One region of the Thalassotalea ganghwensis genome, then DNA from elsewhere that is predicted to be linked to it. Evidence: predicted binding sites of a transcription regulator. Region 1 holds the regulator's gene; each other region holds the start of a gene.
The links. The regulator sigma-54, encoded in region 1, starts transcription at its own class of promoters, with help from an activator protein. The targets are predictions, from matches to a motif close to GTTGGCACGNNNNTNGNNT.
Positions count from the first base shown of each region.

Region 2: ACSLUH_RS09535 (PEP-CTERM sorting domain-containing protein) is a predicted target of sigma-54. The motif match lies at 3,152-3,170, and genes of this name have one in related genera.
Region 3: ACSLUH_RS04175 (PEP-CTERM sorting domain-containing protein) is a predicted target of sigma-54. The motif match lies at 5,734-5,752, and genes of this name have one in related genera.

Region 1 covers NZ_JBQRUM010000030.1:10,040-17,901, reverse strand. The annotation lists gene pmbA (metalloprotease PmbA) at 1-74, shown strand, start outside; gene mgtE (magnesium transporter) at 111-1,469, opposite strand; gene ACSLUH_RS18750 (HPr family phosphocarrier protein) at 1,663-1,938, opposite strand; gene rapZ (RNase adapter RapZ) at 1,965-2,819, opposite strand; gene ptsN (PTS IIA-like nitrogen regulatory protein PtsN) at 2,875-3,327, opposite strand; gene hpf (ribosome hibernation promoting factor) at 3,357-3,644, opposite strand; gene ACSLUH_RS18730 (RNA polymerase factor sigma-54) at 3,673-5,172, opposite strand; gene lptB (LPS export ABC transporter ATP-binding protein) at 5,232-5,963, opposite strand; gene lptA (lipopolysaccharide transport periplasmic protein LptA) at 5,967-6,482, opposite strand; gene lptC (LPS export ABC transporter periplasmic protein LptC) at 6,448-7,014, opposite strand; gene kdsC (3-deoxy-manno-octulosonate-8-phosphatase KdsC) at 7,011-7,559, opposite strand; gene ACSLUH_RS18705 (KpsF/GutQ family sugar-phosphate isomerase) at 7,556-7,862, opposite strand, start outside.
Region 2 covers NZ_JBQRUM010000007.1:196,055-203,916, forward strand. The annotation lists gene prsT (XrtA/PEP-CTERM system TPR-repeat protein PrsT) at 140-2,947, opposite strand; gene ACSLUH_RS09535 (PEP-CTERM sorting domain-containing protein) at 3,224-4,051, shown strand; gene ACSLUH_RS09540 (tRNA-uridine aminocarboxypropyltransferase) at 4,124-4,855, opposite strand; gene ACSLUH_RS09545 (DUF2884 family protein) at 4,985-5,785, opposite strand; gene ACSLUH_RS09550 (cold-shock protein) at 6,087-6,296, opposite strand; gene ACSLUH_RS09555 (RNA methyltransferase) at 6,494-7,006, opposite strand; gene ACSLUH_RS09560 (peptidylprolyl isomerase) at 7,157-7,862, shown strand, end outside.
Region 3 covers NZ_JBQRUM010000003.1:135,251-143,112, forward strand. The annotation lists gene ACSLUH_RS04150 (diguanylate cyclase) at 1-1,238, shown strand, start outside; gene ACSLUH_RS04155 (substrate-binding periplasmic protein) at 1,375-2,103, shown strand; gene ACSLUH_RS04160 (VOC family protein) at 2,209-2,595, shown strand; gene ACSLUH_RS04165 (glycosyltransferase) at 2,616-3,794, opposite strand; gene ACSLUH_RS04170 (hypothetical protein) at 3,878-4,738, opposite strand; gene ACSLUH_RS04175 (PEP-CTERM sorting domain-containing protein) at 5,088-5,666, opposite strand; gene ACSLUH_RS04180 (BlaI/MecI/CopY family transcriptional regulator) at 5,924-6,298, shown strand; gene ACSLUH_RS04185 (M56 family metallopeptidase) at 6,299-7,600, shown strand; gene ACSLUH_RS04190 (hypothetical protein) at 7,826-7,862, shown strand, end outside.

The DNA.
Region 1 (7,862 bases):
CTGACACTGACATGCATGGCAGTATTAGAACGGGCTCATTATTGCTCGAAGAAATGCAAGTTGCCGGTAACTAACGCTCGATACTCAAGCATTTAGCGACTTTATTGCAATTATCTTAATAATAAAGTCGCAGTTCCTAAGAAGGCGAATATACCGACAACATCGGTGATGGTAGTTAAAATAACGCTGCCAGCGAGTGCAGGATCAATTTTCATTCGTTTTAGTAACAAAGGAATAGCAACACCAGCAATACCTGCCGCGGTCATGTTCATTAACATGGCAAAGGCAATGATACCACCTAACATTATATCCTGCTTCCAGATGGCGACAACAGCGGCGATGAGTATTGCCCAAATCAGGCCATTTAAAAAACCGACCGCGAGTTCTTTATAAAGTAGCGCTTTAGCGTTACTTTCTCCAACGTGACCAAGTGCGATACCGCGGATGACAAGCGTAAGCGTTTGATTGCCTGCGACACCACCCATACTTGGTACTAGCGTATTTAAAATCGCTAATATCGCGAGCTGACTTAAGATATCTTCAAACATTGAAGAAACGGCTACAGCTAATAACGCTGTGATCAGGTTAACCCCCAACCAAATTGAACGCTGTTGCGTACTTTTTACTACTGGTGCAAAAGTATCTGCTTCATCATCTAAACCCGCCATACTAAGCATTGAGTGTTCTGCTTCTTCCCTGATAACATCGATTATGTCATCAATGGTAATACGACCTAAAAGATGGCGCTCTTTGTCAATAACGGGTGCTGAAAACCAATCGTATCGTTCAAAAAGTTGAGCAACTTCACTTTCTGGTGTATCGGCATACACGGCTTCTATTTCTTCGTCTATTAAGCTTGATACGATCACTTCAGGTTTCGCTGTGACAATGGCAGCGAGAGAAACAGAACCGATAAAATGATTTTGACGATCGACAACATAAAATGAATCCGTGGATTCGGGGAGTTCGCCTTTAAGGCGTAAATAACGTAAAACAACATCGACAGTAACATCGGGGCGCAGGGTGATGGTATCGGTGTTCATGATACCACCAGCAGTGTCTTCTTCATAAGATAGCGCCGTTTCTACACGACCTCTATCTTGAGAGTCCATTGACGCTAATACTTCATTATAAACCGTATCAGGCAGTGTTCTAAGAACTTCTGCTAAGTCATCGATATCCATTCCTTCGGCCACTGCCGCGAGCTTCTCCGGTTGGATATTTTTTAAGATGCCTTTACGTACTTCTTCATTAAGCTCTTCGAGAACTTCACCGTGGTGATCGGGATCAATGAGCTGCCAGAGAATGGTACGGCTTTTTGAGGGCGTAGATTCAAGTATTAATGCAAGATCATACGCCGGCATGTTTTGCAGTAATTTTCGCACATAAACAAACATCCCGCTGCCAAGTGCTTCATTAACTTGCTGCAGGGTTTTATGGCTATTTTCTTGTTCTAACGCTTCCGGCATATTGCTACCTTGTGCCGTTATTGATTGAAAACTATTTTACTGGTGAATTTAGCGTCACATCTCAGACTTAGTTATTGTTTTGCTTTTGAAGACTGGTTTTTTTGTAAACGCTGACGGTAAGTGTATCTTATAATTGTTTTTTTTTCAGCAAAATTTATCAAGGACGTAATTGGGGGTTAAGGAAAAAAGTGCTTTACTCGGCTTCATTGAATTTATCATTAAACAACTGGCAGACCTCCTTTAGGGCAATTTCTGCATCATCGCCTTCGGTGATCACCTTGACCACCTTTCCTTTACTACCCGCTAGTAACATTAAGCCCATGATACTGCTAGCATCAACGCTTTTGTCATCTAGCGCTACGGTAATGGTTGCACTAAATTTTTGACTAAGTTGTGCGAGTTTGGTTGCGGCTCGAGCATGTAAGCCAAGTTTATTGGTGATTTTTAGGTCTCTTTCAAAACGTGTCATGTGCTTTTTACTGATACTTTATTAAATTAAGTCGATGATTTATCGATATCTCGGTGTCGTGATTGCACGTCTTGGCGCTCTTTTCTTAAATTGTTAGCAAGAAGCTCAGCGATATAAACAGAGCGGTGCTTGCCTCCAGTGCAACCAATTGCAATGGTAATATAGCTACGATTATTTCGCTCAAGGTGCGGTAGCCAAGTCATAAAAAAGCTATTAATTTGCCAGATAAACTTAGTCACGATTGGTTGAGCACCTAAAAAATCTTTCACGGGTTGGTCTAAACCGGTATAGCTTTTTAGTTCTTTTTCCCAAAATGGGTTTGGTAAAAATCGCGCATCGAAAACATAGTCAGCATCCTGTGGTACACCATGTTTAAAGCCAAATGACTCAAATACAACCACCATCTTGCCGGTCTTTTTGCCAAGAATGCGCTCCCTGATAAGATCTGCAAGCTGATGAGGGGTTAGTTGACTGGTATTGATATATAAATGAGCACGACTAGAAATTGGTTCTAACAACTTTTTTTCTAAACTTAACGCTTGATCAAGTGCGATGTTTTGCTTAATCAAAGGGTGTAAACGACGGGTTTCACTGAAGCGCTTTATAAGGTCAGAGTCATCTGCGTCTAAATAGAGGATGTTGAGTTCAACAGTTGTTGGTAAGTAGTCAAGTATCTCTGAAACGTCGTTTGGATCATCAGGTAAATTTCGAACATCGAGACTGACTGCAACGGTTTCGTAATCGTTGATAACCGTATGTGTTAAAGCAGGTAAAAGGTTTACCGGAATGTTGTCGACACAATAATAGCCTAAATCTTCAAGAATTCTTAACGCGACACTTTTACCTGAGCCGGAGCGACCACTTACGATGGTTAACTTCATGAATATGCCTTATAAAAAAGCTGAGGGCGATAGTAACATGGTTTATTTGCCTAACTTAGCTGGCTTGCTGAATAAGTGCAAACATTTCTTCAGATGTTGTACTTTTTCTTAATTCTTTGCAGAATTGTTTATCACTAAAAAGTTGAGCAATACTTTGTAGCGTACTTAGATGTGCTTGGCACTCTTGTTCGGGAACAAATAATGCGACAAAGATGTCTACGGGGCGATTATCAATAGCGTCAAAGTCAATCGGCTGTTCACTGGTTGCTAAGACAACGATCGCTTGCTCTGTATCTGTTAGGCGACCGTGCGGAATTGCGATACCTCCACCGATGCCAGTTGAGCCCATTTTCTCTCGAGCAATTAAACTTGCCAATAAATCATAAGTGGAAAATTGTTTGAGATGTTCAGAGGCTTTTTCACTGAGTAGTTCTAAAATCTTCTTTTTGCTAGAAGCGTGGACTGCACATAGTGTGCAGTCCAGCGATAGCATTTCAAGTAACTTCATAATGCGGGTACGCGGCTAACTTAATAGCGTTAATGTTGGTTAATTTTGCCTTTGTATTTTAATATTTGACGATCAAGTTTGTCGACTAAGCTGTCAATTGAAGCATACATATCACCATTTTCGGCTTTTGCATGCACTTCGGTGCCATTTAAGTGGACGGTTGCTTCTGCAATTTGGTTAATTTTTTCAACAGTTAGTACCACATAAACGTTGTTGATATGGTCAAAATGTCGCTCTAGTTTTGCGAATTTAGTATTAACGCTATCTCTTAAAGAATCTGTAATTTCAACATGGTGACCAGAAAGATTAATTTGCATGGGCTTAAATCCTTATTGTTATGTTTACTTAAAGCAAACTTTTACGTTGATTTGACGGAGGGATAGATAATGATTCGCGATATTTTGCAATGGTTCTGCGTGCGACATTAATACCTTGCTCCGCCAATAATTCAGCCATTTTGCTATCACTGAGTGGCTTAGAAGGTAATTCAGCAGCGACCAGCTTTTTAATTAAAGCTCGAATAGCCGTTGATGAACATTCTCCACCATTTTCAGTACTAACATGACTTGAGAAGAAGAATTTTAATTCAAATATACCGCGTGGTGTATGCATGTATTTTTGCGTGGTTACACGAGAAATTGTTGATTCATGCATGTCGACCGCTTCAGCGATATCATTTAAAACCATAGGGCGCATAGCCTCTGGGCCGTGTTCAAAAAAGCCCTGTTGTCGTTGAACTATGCAATTAGACACTTTTAAAAGAGTTTCGTTTCGACTTTCTAAACTTTTTATAAACCACTTTGCTTCTTGCAGATTGGAACGAATAAATTGACTGTCGGCTGAAGACTTCATCGAGCGAGCCATAGAAGCATAATGTTGATTTACGGAAAGTTTAGGTGCGGTATCTGGATTAAGTTCAACGACCCAACGGCCATTCTTTTTTTCAACCGATACATCGGGAATGACGTATTGATCATCACTTTTTATTACCGAGTCTCCCGGTCGTGGATCAAGCGATTGAATGAGACGAATGACTTCTCTTAGTTGATCTTCTTTTAAACGGGTTTTACGCATTAGTTGACGATAATCACGATTACCCAGTAAATCGATATAATCTTTAACGACTATTTTACTTTCTTTTAGCCAAGGCGTTTGTGCGTCAAACTGATTTAATTGAATTAATAAACATTCGGCTATACTGCGCGCACCGACACCTACGGGATCAAACATATTGATGCGTTTTAGTACCGCCTCAACTTCGTCAAGCTCAACATCATCTATACCAATACTCTCTAAAATATCTTCTGCGCTAACCGTTAAATAACCAGCATCATCAATGGCATCGATTATTGCGGTTGCAATGGCGCGATCGGTTTCAGTAAAAGGGGTTAAGTCCATTTGCCAGCGTAAATGATCTTGAATCGAGTCTATGGTTTCGCCTTGATAAGTGTAATCTTCACTCACACTGCCTATACCACTGCTTGATACGCCAGCACTGAAGCTTTCATCCCATGTGGTATCGATATTAAGCTCTTCCGGGATATCGGTTTTATCCATCGCTTCAGTGGTTGAAATTTCATCGATGGTTGGCGAAGAGTCTTCACTACCATCGCTAGTTTTGGATTCTGAACTTGTCGCTGAAAAACCTTCTTCTAGGTGATCTTTTTCGTTCTCTTGATTGTTATTATTTGATTCATCAATTTCTAAAAGCGGATTACTTTCTAAGGCCTCTTGAATTTCTTGTTGAAGGTCTAATGTTGACAACTGCAACAGCTTAATTGCTTGCTGCAACTGCGGAGTCATTGTCAATTGTTGTCCAATACGGAGCTGTAAACTAGGGCGCATTTACTTCCTTCGGTTCCTATAATTATTATTGACGTTCATTTTACTCTGGTTAATAGATACTATAACGTAAATTGTTCACCAAGATATACATCTCTTACTATCTGATTAGCAAGAATTTCTTGAGAATTTCCTTCCGCAATTAACTCACCATGACTCACGATATAGGCATGTTCACAAACATCTAACGTTTCTCGTACATTATGGTCTGTGATTAAAATACCAATTCCTCGTTGCTTTAAGTGTAGAATAATTTTTTTTATATCACCTACAGAAATTGGGTCAACACCAGCAAACGGTTCATCTAACAAGATAAATTTAGGGTCTGCAGCTAGCGCCCGAGCAATTTCAACACGGCGCCGCTCACCACCAGATAAGCTCATCCCTAAATTATCTTTAATATGACCAATATTAAACTCTTCTAATAAATGCTCAAGCTTATCTTGACGTTCAATGTCGGAAATATCTTTGCGAGTTTGTAGAATCGCCATAATATTATCAGTGACACTGAGCTTTCTAAAAATAGAAGCTTCTTGAGGCAGATACCCAATTCCTTGACGAGCACGTTCATGCATTGGAAGCAGGGAGATATCATGCTGGTTGAGCTCAATTGTGCCATCATCGTGGGGTACTAAGCCAACAATCATATAGAATGAGGTGGTTTTACCAGCACCGTTAGGGCCAAGTAGACCGACAATTTGCCCTTCTTTAACCATCAAGCTAACGTCTTTAACAACTCGACGTCCCTTGTATGATTTTGCTAAATTTTTTGCACAGAGAATTGCGTTGTCCATAGGCTATTTTTTATCAAGTTCTTTGGGTTGTAATACGGTTTTAACGCGATCATTCGCTTCACTGTCAGCACTAACCTGTTCAGTGACAAAGTTGTAGGTGATAATACTGCCGCTGACTTTACTACCTTCCTGTCTTAATTCAGCATCACCTGAAATCACGACGATATTTTCTGAAGGTTGATACTTTATTTCGTTAGCTTGTAAATAGATTGGCGTGCCATCTTCAAGCTTTTGCTCAAATGTGGCTGGCTTGCCTTTCGCCAAGTACGTTTTTTCGCCAGTGGTGTTGTCAGTAATGACTTGAACTAAATCCGCTTTGATTTGCAATGAGCCTTGGCTAATAACCACATTATCAATATAACTAAATACTTTATTTTTTAAATCTGCTGCTTGCCTAGAGGCATCAATACTTATCTCTTGCTTTAAATCTAATTCTGCCGCATTAACGGAAGCGAAAATGCTCGAGCCGATAAGCAAAAGTGTGTTAAGGGTGATTCGTTTTGAAAATGGTTTGTACATGCTCTGTCAACGTCATTTGTTTAGTGTTTAAGTCTACGATCAATCCTGAGCCATACATAGTAAAATCTTTTCCTTCAATTACGATGGTTTGCTCAGTACTAATGATATTGGTATTTAAATCAAGCTCTAAATAGCGTCCATGTATTTTGTTTATCAAACTTTCTGCGTCCGTTGATAATAATGTCACTCGATTTTCTAACCTGACTCGGTTGTTACTGTATAGAGTGCCTTCATTGGCTTTAAGTTTCCACGGAGAGGGATTATTTTTGCCATAGAGGGTATATTGTGGAAACTCAAAGTGGGTAACGGCAAGCTCGGAATAATGTTCCATACGTTGAGCATCAATAATATAAGAAAGCTCACCCTTTGCGTTGTAAATATTACTATTAAGTGATTCAGCGATAAAATCAGGTGTTAAATCGTCACTAATAATTTGTGGATCTTGGTTAGCGTCCTGTCGCCATTCAAGATAGAAGTATATCGAGGAGGCGGCAATGAAAAAACTGAGTAATAGTCCGGTAGTGCGGGTCATATACTAGCACCAGAAGCCAATTGAAGAGTATTTTGACATTGCATAATAATGTCACAGGTCTCTCGAACCGCTCCAAAGCCCCCCCGAATTGTGGTTCTATAATCTGAAATAGCCAAAATTTGAGGATGGGCATCATTGACCGCTATCGCCAGACCAACATATTTCATGCAGTCATAATCAGGCATGTCGTCGCCGATATAAGCAACTTGATCAGGTGAAAGGTTTAAGCCTTCTATGATATTTTTTAAGGCGGGTAGTTTGTTTTCTTCACCTTGAACAATATGTTTGACATTTAATGCTTGCATACGCTTTTCAACGATCATTGAACGACGACCCGTAATTACGGCAACATCTACTCCGTTAGCGCCGAGCGCTTTAATGCCAAAGCCATCTTTAGTATGAAATGCTTTGAGCTCTTCGCCGTCATTACCTAAATAAATTCGCCCATCAGAAAAGACACCATCAACATCACAGACAAACAACTTTATCTTTTTGCATTTTCTCACCAGATCTTCATCGATATCGCCATACCAGGTTTGCATCACAATACTCCTGATTTTAGTAAGTCGTGCATGTTCATTGCACCGATAGGAACATTGTCTTCGTCGACAACAATTAAGCCATTGATTTTCTTCTCTTCCATAATTTGCAGCGCTTGGGCTGCTAACATTTCTTTATTCGCGACTTTAGGATTGCGCGTCATCACTGATTGGATTGTATCTTGATGGATGTCGATTTTAGCGTCCAAAATACGTCGTAAATCACCGTCTGTAAACAGGCCTATTAATGCGCCTTGTTCATTGACAACAGCGGTCATTCCCAGCCCTTTAAGTGACATTTCAACCAAG
Region 2 (7,862 bases), on a different contig from region 1:
TTTAGCGTTTCGTTTTGCTTAGCATGATTTTTTAACTATCCAAATTCACATAGAAATTGAAACAAGCTATGTTAAACCTTCACAGACTTGGAGTAATAGAGCTTATTCAGCGGTCAAAATAATTGATGTCTCTAGTGTACTATAATGTTGCTAATAGCTTCTTTGCCTCTGCTTTGCTATAGAATTCTTGTTTACTTGCAACGACTTGCATCAGCAACTGTTTAGCTTCTTGATGACGCCCTAATTTTATTAACGTATAGGCGAGGTGATACATTACCTCACTATTATCTGACTGTTTAGCTAATGCTTCTCGGTATAATGGCAAAGACTTATCATATTGTTGGTTTTGGGTATAAGCCCAAGCTAAGGTATCGATTACAGATACATTTTCAGGTAGTGCTTTAAATGCCTTTTCTGCGAAAACAACCGCTTGTTCATATTGTCCAAGAGTCAATTGTGCATGGGCAATATTATTCAAAAATACGGGTTGCTCTCCGTAATTCTTTATCAGGGTTTGATAATAATCTACAGCTTTCTGATACTTTCCTTCACTTATATAACTGTCTGCCAATGCTACATGAGCAATTAAATCGTCGGGGGAGACTTTCAGCCAATTGTTAATTGTGCCTTGGGCCAAAGCATATTTTTTTTGCTCTAAATACAATCGATATAATCCCATTGAAGCAATTTGAGTTGAATGCTGTTTAAGCGACTTATGATATAATTTAATCGCTGTATCGATTTCACCAGAAAAATGATGCCATTGCGCTTGATAATAACTCAGCAACTGTGGCTCAACTTGACGCTCATCTAGTCTGCTCAACAAGACCTTAGCTTGCTCAAGCTTTTGTTGGCTGAGCAATAACTGTAACATGGTTATTTGAACTTTGGGATCATTTTGACTCCATGATAAAGCCCTTTCTAAACTTAATACTGCACCGTCAATATCTTTCATCTTTAATTGAGCTTGTGCATAAATTTGATAAGCCTCCACTTTATTGACACTGTGCTTAGTCGCTAGAACATAATTACTATTTGCTTTAGCATAATCACGTTTTAACATATATAAGTTGGCTAAAGCTAGATAGACATCACCAGACCTATTGTGTCGGGAGACAAACTCTTCTGCTAAGGTTATCGCCTTTGAGATGTCATTGTTAGCAATAGATATTTGAATGATTCCGCTTAATGCTTGATAACTATCTCTGAACTGGCTATACACTTTTTCAAAATGCAATAATGCCTCTTCAACATTACCATTATTTTTAAATAGGTTAGCGAGTTCTACACGCACATAGCGCTCTGTTGATGGATACTGCTTAAGCATAAAGTTAAGCCGTTCTATCCCCTGTTCAAAGTTACCCTCGACAACATCCATACGCGCTAAATGAATGACCGCTTCTACGTTCTGATTATCAAGTGCTACGGCCTTTTCAAATGCGGCTCTTGCTTTGTGATACTGTTTATCAAAGCCCAACAGTATGCCATTTAACTGATGGTAATAACTGTTATTGCTGCTGAGAGCTAACAGTCGGCTTACTTTCTGTAATCCTTTGGTATATTGCTGACTCGCTCGATAGGCTTCCACTAATAATGTTAAGGCTGATTCACTTTCATTGAGCGATAATGACTTTTGTAACGTAACAATTGCTTCATTTATTTGACCGGTTTTAAACTGTAAATTTGCCAAATCAAATAACGCACGCGCATCCTCAGGTTTAGCCTCAACAACATCGAGAAAGTACTGTTGTGCTTTTTCTACATCGCCTAAAGCAAGCAATGTTTGCCCTAGTAAAGACCAAGTTTCAGTATCATCTGGATCGATCAATCGCGCACGAATCAGATTACTTTTGGCAACGTTTAACTCTCCCAAAGACAGGTCAATCCTACCGAGGATTTTATACGCGCGGGTATCGTTGGTGACAATAGCTACGTACTTATTCAATAAACTTTGCGCTTTATTAAGCTCTCCTTGCTCGAAACTTACAATCCCTGCAAGATAATAATATATTGGGTTTTGCGCCATGACCTCAGCAGGTAAGCCAGTTAAAACATTATTAAGGTGCATTTTAGTCTCTTCACTGGAGTCTGTATCTCCTACTGCAATACTCGCAACGACTTTTAAATAGTTTGCCCTCGGCTCATTAGGAATATCAGCAAGAATAACCTCCAGATCTTTTAATGCATCATGATATTTTTCTTGCTGTAACAATAGGCTTGCTCGAGTTAATCGTGCTGGAAAGTTTTTTGGATTTATCTCAATAACTTGCGCTATTAGCGTTAATGATTCTTGTAAATTGCCTTGCTGTTGCTCTAAATTAGCTAGCAAGCTCAACGCTTGCACATCTGAAGTATTAATCGCCAGGGCTTGTTCAATGAAAGGACGCGCTAATTCTGGCTGTTGTTTTAGAATATAAACTTGCGCCATGCCAAGCTGTGCCAATATATTAGATGTTTGAAAATCAATGGCTGCTTGATAAGCTGCTTTGCCTTGTTCTAGCTCATTTAATTCAACATGGGCTCTGCCTTTTAATACATGGATCTTGCTCTGTAAGACATTATCTAAAATATTACTTGTCGCTAACTCGATAACTTTTTTATATTTTTGTTGAAGTAGGTACGCTTCAAGAAACAAAGGCAAAATTTTCTTTTCATCTGCCCTGAAAGCTCGAGCTTTTACGAGAAAATCCTCAGCAGCTGCGCCATCCCCCTGCTCAATGTAAACTTCCGCCAAAAGAATCAATGACGGTAGATGATCAGGCTGATTTCTCAATGCATTTTTGAGATGAATTTCTGCCGCTAGTAAATCTGAACCATAAAAACTCTTTAACGCTTCTTCATAGGGTTGATTGTTGGTTTGCTGAGTAAAAGCATAAGCGCCTTGCCCTAACAGCGCCGAGCTTAACAATACCACCTCAAGAAACCTTTTATTAACAAAAAACATCATCAACCTCTATAGAAAAACCAGTTAAATCTCTAACATTGCGCTGAATATATAGGCTTTTGCTGCAAAATTCCATTAATTTCCCTAGAAGACGTTATTCTGAACAACTGTACATTTTTGTCAGCTTTCTTTACACTCAATTAACCTTTAATGTATGTAAAATCAAAAAAATTTACATAACTAATTGTAACTAATAAAATTAAAATAAAGGGCATGCTTTTTGCTTGTTGTTAATAAATTTTTATTGTTGTTACATAGACTCTCAAATAGGATTAAACAATGAAGTGTTTAAAATGGTTTGCAGCCATCGCGATTTCAACTGCTAGTATTGCTGCTCATGCTGGAAATATTAGCGCAACAACGATCATGGATAATTATATTGGAGCTGGTCAATCAGGCGATATCCATGGTGAAAAGAACGATTTTGATATCGACAAAATGGAAGTATCTCGTGTTGGCACAACATTAACCGTTAATATATTTACAGCGTTTTACGATAATATCGGTATTAATGGAGTGCGCCTTGGTGATTTATTCCTCGCAGCAGGTGACAACAATGTTTGGCAGCCATTTGATGATACACCTAATGCTGGTGACCGTTTTTCTGCTAACGATTACTACCACAATACCGGTACTGACTGGCAATATGCTTTTGATTTAGGCGCTGTCGAAGGCAACCGTAGAAATGCAGAAGTTGGGGGGCAGTACACAGGTTGGTTACGCGACGTAAACAGAGCCGATATTTTGGACTCACACCAAGTCTATTCCAATGGCACAACCCGTGAATATCAAGCGGTAATGATGAATGGTAATTATTACAACCCATATAGTGCCTCAACTTGGTCAGTCGGCAATTGGGCTTACAATAAAAATGGCATCGATTACGGCGCAATATCGTTTTCAATGGATGTTTCAGGAACCGCTTTAGCTACAGCAAACCAAATCGCATTTCGCTGGGCGATGTCTTGCGCTAATGACATCATAGAAGGCTTTGCATCAGCAACACCTAGTGGCGGTGGAACGCCAATTCCTGAGCCACAATCAATGCTATTAATGTTGTTAGGTTTACTAGGGCTAGCATACAAGAAGCGCGCAAAAAATACGTAAACCTCAATAAAAAATAAAGATAAAGCCACTTTTTAGTGGCTTTTTTATTAGTTTTTCTCAGCAACTAGTTTGCTATCCCTCAAGTGCTAGAAACTTGGCCAATGCCTGAGGATCCCCTTGATTTGAGCGACAGACGCTTTTTTGATAATAATAAGTAAACACATTAAACCAAGCAGTGAGTACTTTACCGTTATACTCTTCTCCTGCAATTTTCAATACTAAAGCAGCAACCTCTGCTGTCGCCAAATAGCTGTCATGATGACTTTTGCGGATATGGTATTGAGAGCTATTAGCCTGTTCGAGCATTGTTGAAAGATCAATAGATAATACCGGTAAATGAGACAAGTACGAGCTCTTTCGAAACATCTTGCGTGCTTCTCGCCAGCTACCATCAAGCATGATAAAAAGTGGCCGTTTATTCGCACTAAGCTTAGGGGTTGAATTTACGAATATGCGTTCGCTATCTGCATATTCTTTAGGAAAAACAACAAAAGGTTGCCACTTTTCATCTTTAATTATCGAAATAATATCTTGGTTTTCTTCTGTTCTAGACCAGGTATAAGCCATAACATCTGGAATCACATCAGCAATTAACTTTCCTGTATTGCTAGGCTTTAGGACTTCTTTGTCATACATCAATACCAAAAAACCTACGTTACTATTAACCTGCTTACGCCACTGGCAAATACAATTTTTCGCCGCGACATGGCATCGTTCACAGCGTTCTACTTTATAGCCACGTCCTTTAAATGGTTTCGTTGAAATGCTCTTGCGAGATAAATAGAGCTGATGTACGGCATGCATGATTTACACAGTTACTTAAAAAAAGATGAGAACTATAGCTTATAACTCGTTGAGATTATAGTAAGACAATACAAAAGAGCGCTTTCGCGCTCTTTTGTTAATAATAAGTAAGCTTATTTAACGAATAGCTTAAATTGCATTTGATTCTTCTTTGTCGACAACTAAGACATCAGTATCTGATAAAGCTTCAATACTCCCTTTTAATTGCTCTTCCAACTCATCGATTTTTAATACCGATTGACAGATAGCTTCACCGCGTTTTTCTAATTCCTTAGCTCTCGTCTCCATTTCATACTCGATTTGCTCACCAAAGTTTTCCATGCGAGTTTCAAATGCATCCATATTACCACCTGCAAACAACAGTTCTTGACCTACTGCGATTAGTAATGAGCCCATTGAATTCTGAATGGTACTTTCAACCATCGTTTCAATGCGCTTTTCAAAATCTTCACCAAAGAATTGCTCACCATCGAAACCTTCTTCATTGATCGTGATAGTTTTATCTTGGGCAAAGCTGGTTTCGATTTCGGTTTTTATTTGGCTAAGTTCGGTTGTTAGCTGATAACCAACATCATTGCCTTCACCCAGAAGCTCATTAAAAGCCAAATTAACACCATCTACAGCAATATCCATCGCATCCAAAGCGATATCTTTCACTTCTGGTACAACCGCTCTAATAGAAGTTGAATATTGGTTGACAACATCTTGCTCAGTCGCTGATAAGGCGATCGCTTGACCACTAATATATAGCTCACGATCGTTAACTATTTTGTAAACAGTCTTATCATCTTTTGTAAACTCGATGGCATCTTTTGATATAGAAACACCGCCCTCAAGTGATACATGGCAATTATCTGTAGAGAAAGACGTATCATGAGCCATTGCAGAAGATGTGGCAATTAACATAGTGCTAGCAAGTAAAGTTTTCATTGGTTCACCTTTTCATTATTTATTGTATCGACATTGCTGTATTGACTTACTCTTTACAATTGTAATGCCAAAGTGAAATATTATTTATATTCAACAACTTAAATAAAAACCCCAAATCGAAATGAATTAGCTAAACTCACTTATTAGCGCAATCCACCAAAAAGTAGTGTAATCAACATAATAAAACTAATCTTGTAGACAGATTAAAATACGGGATTAAGTAACGGCGGGAATAAAGAGATGGGCATAAAAAAGGTGAGCATCAGCTCACCTTCTTAAAATAACTTATTTCAAGCCAACATTATAAAGCTACAATGTTCTCTGCTTGTGGGCCTTTTTGACCTTGAGTTACGTTAAACTCAACTTTTTGACCTTCTGCTAACGTTTTGAAACCGTCACCAGAAATTGCACTGAAATGTGCAAATACGTCAGGACCTGATTCTTGCTCGATAAAGCCAAAACCTTTTGATTCGTTAAACCACTTTACAGTGCCAGTTGTTTTCTCAGACATAATAATATCCTAAAAGTTAAAAATTTTTACCTTGTATCACCAAGGCGGTCGTGCAGGAAGTGTTACTATGACTTAATAAACGAGACGAGCTACTATAAATAACGCGGTACGATGTAAATAAATATAGGTCTTACTTTCTAGCTGCAACCATTTTAACGGCTAGCCATTGATAGTCAAGATATTTTATTCTTGCGCGTTTAAAAACAATCCAAAGCCTTAACCTTGGTATTATTGTTTCGGTCACGACTAGTTTTAATTAATCCATCGCCTTTTATATAGTTAGGTTGTTTTGCTAACCTATCGTAAAGCACTACATTCACCGTAGCAGCCAAATTCATGCAACCAATGGTTGGTACATAGACAACATGCTCTGCTCGATCAATGATTTGCTGGTTTATCGTGCCATCTTCAGGACCAAATACATAAATTGCATTGTCTGGATGCTCAAACTCTGGAAGTGGACAGGCACCTTCAACTAAATCCACACAAACAATACTGCCATTTTCTCCTGATATGAGTGCCTCATCATTGACTAATGTAAGTGGTATTGAATCTATCGTATTCTTGGTATCGGTATTGAATTTCGCAGCTTGCGCAAAACGCTTACCACTGTAAAAAACTGCTTCAACTTGATAACAACCAGCTGCCCTCATTACCGCACCAACATTAGTTGGACTTTTGGGATTTAACAATAAGATTTTTGATGACAAAAAAATACCTTCCTATACCAAAACAACAAGCAAGTATTTTCAGTTGAAATGCCAATACAGACAAGGAATATTTACAAAACGTGATAATACTTGTTCTTCCAAATACTGACAGTATACTAGCCAAATTTTAAATCTATTGGATAACACTCAGTGAAAAAATTAGTAAATACAATTGCGATAGCGCTATCGCTTTTAACATCTATGTCAAACGCAACTATTGTCGAGTTTCAAACGTCACATGGCAACTTTCAGGTAAGTTTACATGATAAAACGACGCCCAAAACGGTTACTAATTTTTTAAATTATGTGAAAAGTGAACGATATAACCAAACCCTTTTCCACCGCTCAATTCCTAACTTTGTTTTACAAGGTGGAGGCTTTTATTTTGACGGCACTGCAGACTTTAAAGGTATAGAAACCGACGATAGCGTAAAAAACGAACCAGTGTACTCAAATGTAAGAGCAACAATAGCCATGGCAAAGATTGGCGGTTTACCTGATAGTGCAACTAGTCAATGGTTTATAAACGTAAAAGACAATTCTCAGGGTAGTAATGGGCTTGATCTGCAAAACGAAGGTTTTACCGTATTCGGTGAAGTCATCGGTGATGGCATGAATGTCATTGATCTTATCTCAGCTTTGCCTCGTTGCGGTGAAGTTCCCGTAAATGACAATGCCCAAGCTCAATGCCAATCACCGAGTGAAGAGAATTTAGTAACTCTCTATCAAGTGGTTATTGTTGATGACTCTGAGGATACCGCTCAGACTTTAAAGGCAATAAAAAATACGCTAATAACGCAAAAATCAGAGCAGAATTCAAGCTCAAGCGGTGGTTCAGCTTTTTGGTTATTGCTAT
Region 3 (7,862 bases), on a different contig from region 1:
AAACGGAGCTGTTAATAAAAATCACAACAACAGATCCTCTTGTTGTGCCAATTTATTTACTTAATGCCCAAGAGCTGGTTAAAAAGGAAGAATTCGACATGTACAGCTACGGTATGCTCTATGGAGCGATACTGGTTATGCTGCTACATAATTTTATTATCTATTTTACTCTTCGTGATTCTCGTTACTTATTTTACTGTATTTTCCTAACAATGTTCTTATTTGCTAACGTTGCTTATACTGGGCATGGTTATAGGTGGCTTTGGTCAGATTTTCCACGATGGCAATATTGGAGCACTTCATCTTCAATGGTGCTCTATGCAATTAGTGGGCTAATGTTCGCCCAGTCATTTTTGAATTTGAAGCACTTTAAACCGAAATTAGATCGCGTTATTGGCGCTTTTTGCGTTTTTTCCGCGCTGGTCTATTTGCTAATTGCCGCCATATTTGGCGGCGCTGGTGCACTGACGTTGGCTTTTGCTTTAATTCTTTTTTATCCGTTTATAATGCTCTCAATTGGGGGGATGGCAATTTATCATGGGTATAATAAGGCGTTTTATTTCTTTTTCGGGACAGTATTTGCCACCGTTGGCTCATTAATTACTGGGTTGGTTACCTTGGGAGTTATACCTTTTTCGACGATGCTTTTTAGGGCGGTAGAAATTGGAAAAGTGATCGATATGGTGGTGCTCGCTTCAGCTTTGGCGATAATTCTCAAGAAAACACAGGATGACGCAGTTAATGCAAAACGCACTGCTTTTTCAGATCACCTTACCGGATTGCATAATCGTCGGGGCTGGTACGCCAAAGTTGAACCTTTTTGGGAAAAATGTCTGTTGGAAAAGCAGGACTTTTCACTTATTGCATTAGACATCGATCATTTTAAACAAATAAACGATACCTATGGTCATGGTGCAGGTGACAAAGTGTTGATCGCAATAGCTAATGAAATTCAAAATAATCGCAGAAAAGAAGATGTCATTGCAAGGTGGGGGGGCGAGGAAATGATTATTGCTTTGCCCAATGCGTCAATTGATGAAGCGATACAGATAGGGCATCGTATATTAAATAGCATTCGCAATGTTGAAGTGGAAGATGGTGAGCATTTTATTTCTGTTACCGTCAGTCTGGGTTTGGTTTGCAAAGAAGAAGATAAAAATGTCGATGAAATGATCAAGCGCGCAGATCACAACTTATATCAAGCCAAACGTAATGGCCGAGATCAACTCTTCGTCTGATCTGAAGGTGTTTGATTCAAATGAAAAACTTTCTTAATTCACAAGATTGATCTGGCGTTTTTAATGTGAGTAAGCTAAAACATTTACAGACGTTCAATATTTATCGCAAAACCTATCGGTTTTGTTTAAGGGTATCGTGTCTCAATACTTAGCAAAGTTTTTTTGGGTTTTTTTAGCGGTTTTTTCGGTGAATTTGCTCGCCCAAGAGGCGCTAACGTTAATTACCGAAGACGGACCGCCGCATATGATACAAGTTAATGATGGCGGAATTGATATCGACATTACCAAGCAAGTATTGCAAAGCTTAGGATATCAAACTGATATTATCTATGCGCCGTTAAAGCGAGCTAAAGTGCAAGTAACGATGGGCGAAGCCGATTTAACGGTACCAACCTTTTTAAGCCAAGACAGCGATAGTTTTTATATTAGCAAGCCGATTATTGATTACCGACCTATGGTGTTTTCTGCTAAAGCATTTAATTTTAGCACCATCACTGATATCAAAGATTTAAGGGTTCGCTCATTTCAAGGAGCGACCGGCTACTTTGGTGATGCTTTTGTCGCTATGACCAAACACAATCAATACTTAGAAATTCCGAATATGGAAACGCTGGTGATGATGTTGGTCACTGAGCGTGTTGATGTGATCATCCTTGATTATTATATCTTTTATTTTTACTTAAAAAATTTGTCGATTGATAGACCTAAAAAGGTCATTCATGAGCATGAATTAATCCCTCCGGTGAAAGCCGCGGTAGGATTTCATGACGCTAAGTTGCGTGATAAATTTGATCAAGCCTACCAAGTTTTTGAGCAACAAGGGAAGGTCAAAAAAATAGTGCAGCACTATATTGGTGATAACTGACAACTTATAACTGGCCAGATTATTCTGTGTCGGTATATATCGACGGGGTACTTAAGTTTCTTTAAACTCGTTAAAACTTATACAGTACTAAGGAACCCTCTTACTATGATCAGCCCCTCTACACTGCTTGTCGTTAACGATTTAACTGAGTCCAAAAGGTTTTATACTCAAGTTTTGGGTTTTAAGGTAGAAGAGGCATATCCAGAGCGAGTTCGACTCAGCTATGGTGGCCATCACGTATTTATGTTTCAAGGTACAGCCGGTGCAGTTGACTATGACCATGGTGTCAACGCTAATGAAACGCTAATTTTACCGGTTAGTGATCTAGACGCGAAAATTCGGCAGCTAAAAGCTTTAGGTGTTTGCTTTATACATCAAGTACCAAGTGAAAACCCATGGGGAAGATATGCCGCATTTAAAGATCCATCCGGTATTGTTTTGGAAATTATGCAGTTCAATTCACAGATAACGAATGGTCATTATCCACTGTAAATAGCTTGCATTGTCTGTTTTTAGTGCTCAGACGTCAGCTTTTCGACCATAGTCATCAGACGTTGTTTTGTAGCCGATTCACTATAGTACTCGTTTGCATATTTTTGGCAGCGACTTTCGATGTGATGACAATATTGGCTATCATCGAAGAGTTTCACTATTTCATTTATCCACGATTGTATATCACTCTCTGTTAGCCAGTTTTTGCTTAAAGGTGTCAAGGTTGAAGGTATTGGCAATACGATGGCTGCATTTCCGGCAATTTCGGGTAAAGCTCCGCGATCAGAAACAATAGTGGCAATACCATTTAACATCGCTTCCATAGCTACTCTACCGGCGGACTCCTCGACCACCGACGGCATCAAAACCACCTTCGCATGTTGATAGATATCCTTCGGCGTCATAGCTTCTGAGGTCATAAATATATTGTTTGCTTGTGCTAAATTGATACCCGCCAAATTTAATGCGGCAATTAGTGCCTCACTATCGGCTCTTCCTTCGACAATGAGTAACGGAATATCTGGCCGTTTTGTTATCAAGAACTTAATCAAGGTTACCATTACGATTAACCCTTTTGCGGGCTCGGGATTTACATAGGTTAGAAACAAGCGTTCTTGTTTTTCTGCGATGATATCTGAATGCATTAAGGGTGGATAAATCACCGATGTTGGCTCTTGATAATGTTGATGATATTTAGCGAGAAATTTGCTTGGGACGATAAAGTAGTCAACATAATTAAGAGAAATGTCACTATATGAGCTATTGTGTAAGGTAAAGATGACTTTGGCCCCAACCTCTTGAGCGTCTTTTCTTAATGCGCGCTCGATGAAAGCGTTGCCAAATGTCAAAACAAGTTGCGGTCTTTCCGCCTTTAATATTTGCTTTGCTGTACGTTGGTAATGTGCTTCGATTTTCTCCGGTTCGCGCTTAGAAACTTTAATAAAACGATAAAGTCGTTTATTTTCGTCCAATAAAATTTCATCTGGTTTCACAACAGCGTTCTTTAATGAGGTTAAATAGTTTTCGTGTGCAGAGCTAGTCGTGTAGTGCTCGCTAGCCGTCGTTGATAGGCCAATAACTTGCCAACCTAATTCGACAAATAGTTGTGCAAAATGATCTGTTGATTTTGCAGCACCACTGGCCGGATCCAAAATGGATTGTTGGATAAAAATAAAGAGCTTTTTCTTGCGGTTTGTCATTAAAAAGCAACGCCTATCAAGTGATAAATCTCAGGCGACAACTTATACTGCCTGAGCGTTATTGGCAAAAGAGATTATTGCCGCTATTTTGTGACTTTTCGACGAGAGAATGCTAACCCAGATAATCCTGCAAGTAATAACGCCATTGAGCCAGTTTCAGATACTGCGATTGGTTCTGCCGTTGGTACTTGGTTAATACCAACATCAATAGAGTGATCTGGAATATTCACACTGAAAAAGTCGGCATCTGTCACCGCATTTTCACCGCTATAGTTACTCCAACTTGCGGTTAGTGCTACACTCCAAAAATATTCACCGTCACTGTCTACGGCGTTCGAAAAGGATTGGCCTGTTAACCAGTTTCCAGAACCAGAAACTGTGCCAGTGTGTGCATTTCCGTCAGAACTAAAGCTTGAAGTGTCCGCCGAAGTGCCTAACGTTTGCTCCCACAAATCGGCTGTTGATGACCAAGGTGCAATATATGATACAACTTGCCAGTCAACAGCGGCACCATTTGTCTCAAGTTCAAATTCAAAGTCAAAATTTAGTTGATCACCAGCGTTTAGATCATGAGTAAATCGGCCTGTCCATAAGAATGCCAAACCTTGAATACCATCTCCCCAACCATTAACATCTTCACCTGTCATCGACGCGTCACCATAAAGCTTTAAGCCTTTACCCAGTGAATCGCTATAGATGTTGCCAGAACCTTGCCCTCGAGTCTGTGGGTCAAAATTATCGCTTGTGGGGAGTTGGTTAAAAACTCCGGTAAATTGGCCAGAAACATTCCAAAATCCAGTATAACTTGACTCTAAAATCAGTTCAGAGTTATCGATAATATTGGCTGAGGCGTTGTTTGACGCTAATACCGCGATAGAGGCGACTGCTGCTAAAGCCCCTTTATTCTTTAGTAAGACATTTGCCTTTTCTGTAAAAGTTGACATGAGTATTCTCCATAGTAAGTTCGCGGATAATCTACTATATTTTTGTAAATAAAGTGTTAATTGTGGCGGTTAAGTTGTTAATGGCAGAATAGAAAAATGAAACAGAATATGTACAAACAATAATAGCCTTTAATAAAGCGCAGGTAAGTTATTGAATGTTATTATTTTAATTAGAAATTGCACATTATATTTGTGAACGGGGTGGAGCTGAATTTTTGCGATGCAGTTTAGTTAGTTGTTTCGCAATGTTCGAAAAAGCGCTTACTAGCTTGATTATTCAGTTTAGACGGGTTGACGAAAACACTGAACACCAAGTCCAGTATTTTCGTGGTTTACAGACGCTATACTTCTATTTTCGATTACGACGCAAACTAAGCCCTAGTAACCCTAAACCAAATACAGCCATAGTAGAAGGCTCAGGAATTGCTGAGGCAAACCTTGCTTCAAAAGTACCTGGGTTTGAACTATCGGCAAAAGATAGCACCCCACCTGACGTATTAACGGGCGAATTGTCCCATTGAAATAAGCCTGGAGTTGCCGCCACAGGTGCTAATGCAGAAGCCATATCAAAGTCACCCACATTAAAGCCGCTGTATAGATCTAGTCCGGATTCGCTAGCACGGGATAAGCCTAATAAGCCATTATTTTTGAAGGTACGAGTTCCGGTGATAAAGTTAAACTCACCGATGTTCTCTAAGGTAATGGTAGTTTGTTGTGCATCAATGAACACACAAGGTCCACCACAAGAAAGCAGGTCGTTGGTGTCAGAGTACTCAGTAATAGTAAACGCCGTATTGGAGAAGTTTATACCGCCAATAGAACCTGAGCCTGTACCGGTATAGACAAATTCAATAAGCGTTGCATGAGCAAAATTGCTAAGGCCAAGCATAAAAATTGCTGTAATGGTATTAAACATCTTAAGTTTCATTCGAATTCCTTTTTTATTAGGTGGCGCGAGAATAGATATCTCAATTTAATTTACATATTTTTTACAAATGCAAATCTTGTGCCATTGAAATATATGTATTTTTATCAGTGATTTACTGATTGGTTTTTTATTGGTGTGTTTTATGTGTAAATATTTATAACGATTAAATTATAACCAAAGCTTGGCTTGTAAGCCGAATTATCAATTGACATCTCTACATGTGTAGATATTATATCTACACATGTAGAGGAGGGGTTATGTCATTGTCGGATTTTGAACTTGAAGTTATGCAATTGTTTTGGCAAGTAGATGAGGCAACAGCACCGGAAATTCATAAACGTATAGAAGCAAAGCGAGATGTAAAATATACGACGGTAAAAACTATTATCGATCGGTTAGAAAGAAAAGCAGCGCTCAAACGATACCGAGTTGAAGGACGCACAATTTTCTACCAAGCAGCCTTGAAAAAACAACAGGTTAAAGCGCCATTGATCCGCAATTTCATTAATAAAGTCTTTTTAGGTAAATCAACTCCTTTAGCTGCACATATATTGGAAGAAGAGCAACTCAGTATCGAAGATATTGAATACTTAGAGGCCATATTAAAAGCGCGAAAAAAGGAGTTAAAGTAGATGCTCAGTTACTTGATTGTAAACATTGCTAGCTCAGCTCTCGTATTGTCATATATTCGTTGTGATCGAGGTACAGTGAATGCTAACTATTGGCTATCGAACCTTGCCATATGTTGTTGGCTGCTGCCCATAAATACAATTGCGAGATTACTTACTGATATAAGCTTGAGTAAACCTGTCATAATAGCCTATTCAAGTGTCAGTAAGTTAATAGCTTCGTCACCTATAAAGCCAACACGATTTAACTTTTCAGAAATTGCTTTGCAGGTACTTATAATGCTGTTTTTGATAGGAGTGTTGATCGCAAGTATTCGATTGTTAAAGTTTCACTATTGGCGCAAGCAGCTAACTCGTTCTTCGAAAACTACTTACCATTTACTGCTCAGTAAAAGGTATAACCATCCCATTTACACAAGCCCTAACATCGAAGGCGCCATTACGTTAGGCATAATCAACCCTATTATTGTCATGTCAGAAAAGGTAGCAACAGATCCCGAAGTTGAACTCGTTATTCTGCATGAAAAACAGCATATTCAAAACAGCGATAATGGCAAACTATTATTTCTATTGTTGATGGAAAGCATTTTTTGGTGGAACCCTTTAGTTCGTAGTTTAGTTAAGCTCAATCGATTTTTAATTGAAGTAAAGTGCGATCAAAAAGTCAGTGCCGTTTATCCTAATTATGTTGAGGGGTTGTCTCAGTTAATGCTGCGTCACCAGCGAGATAAAACCATGGCATTGTCAAGTAATGTATTGACATCAAAGAACACTAATATTCATAGAATAAAACTACTTAAGGAAAATAGAACAATGAATTTATTTAATAAAGCGATCTTGATCAGCACTTTCTTGTCAGTGGCTACGATGATGTCTTCAGTAACCTTGGCAACGGCTCATCGAGGTAACTTTATAGAGGCGACTGATGTTGATACTAAGCTTGGTGCGTTAATTAATTTAGATATAAATCTACGTTTATCCCACCAGCAAAAAGGGGATGAATATACCGAAAACACTCTCAGTAGCAAACTGACACTTTGGTCAAAATTTGATGAACCATTCTCTTATCAAATGGAAGGTTATCAAGTGAATTTGGTGGTAAAAGATCTTGGTGATCAGGCAAAAATATTTTTCGATATCATTGAAAATGAAAATAACCAGCAAAAAGTAGTGTCGTCGCCTCAACTTACCATGAAATATGGAGAGCAAGGTAAAATAGAAATTGATAATCCTGATGTAAGTGATACTGGGTATGCGTTTTCATTTTCTGTTGCTAAGGCAAAGGATCCCAGTAGCGATAGTTAATAGATTACGATTATTTGAGAGAATTTGCACATAGAGTTTGTTGATTCTTCTGCAGCCGACTCTGGTGCGTGTTGGTCTTTTGTGGTTATACGTGGTTCGAGTTAATAATAATGTTATTACTGTAAGTTTGGTGCCTAAGTTAAGTTGCGATGTTTTCTTGGCGTTGTGATTTATGTAGTAAACCGCTAAAGTTATTGTATAAAAACGATAGAGACAAAGGGAATTATGAATTGGGAGCAGTTTAACTTTAAGAGTCGCTTCT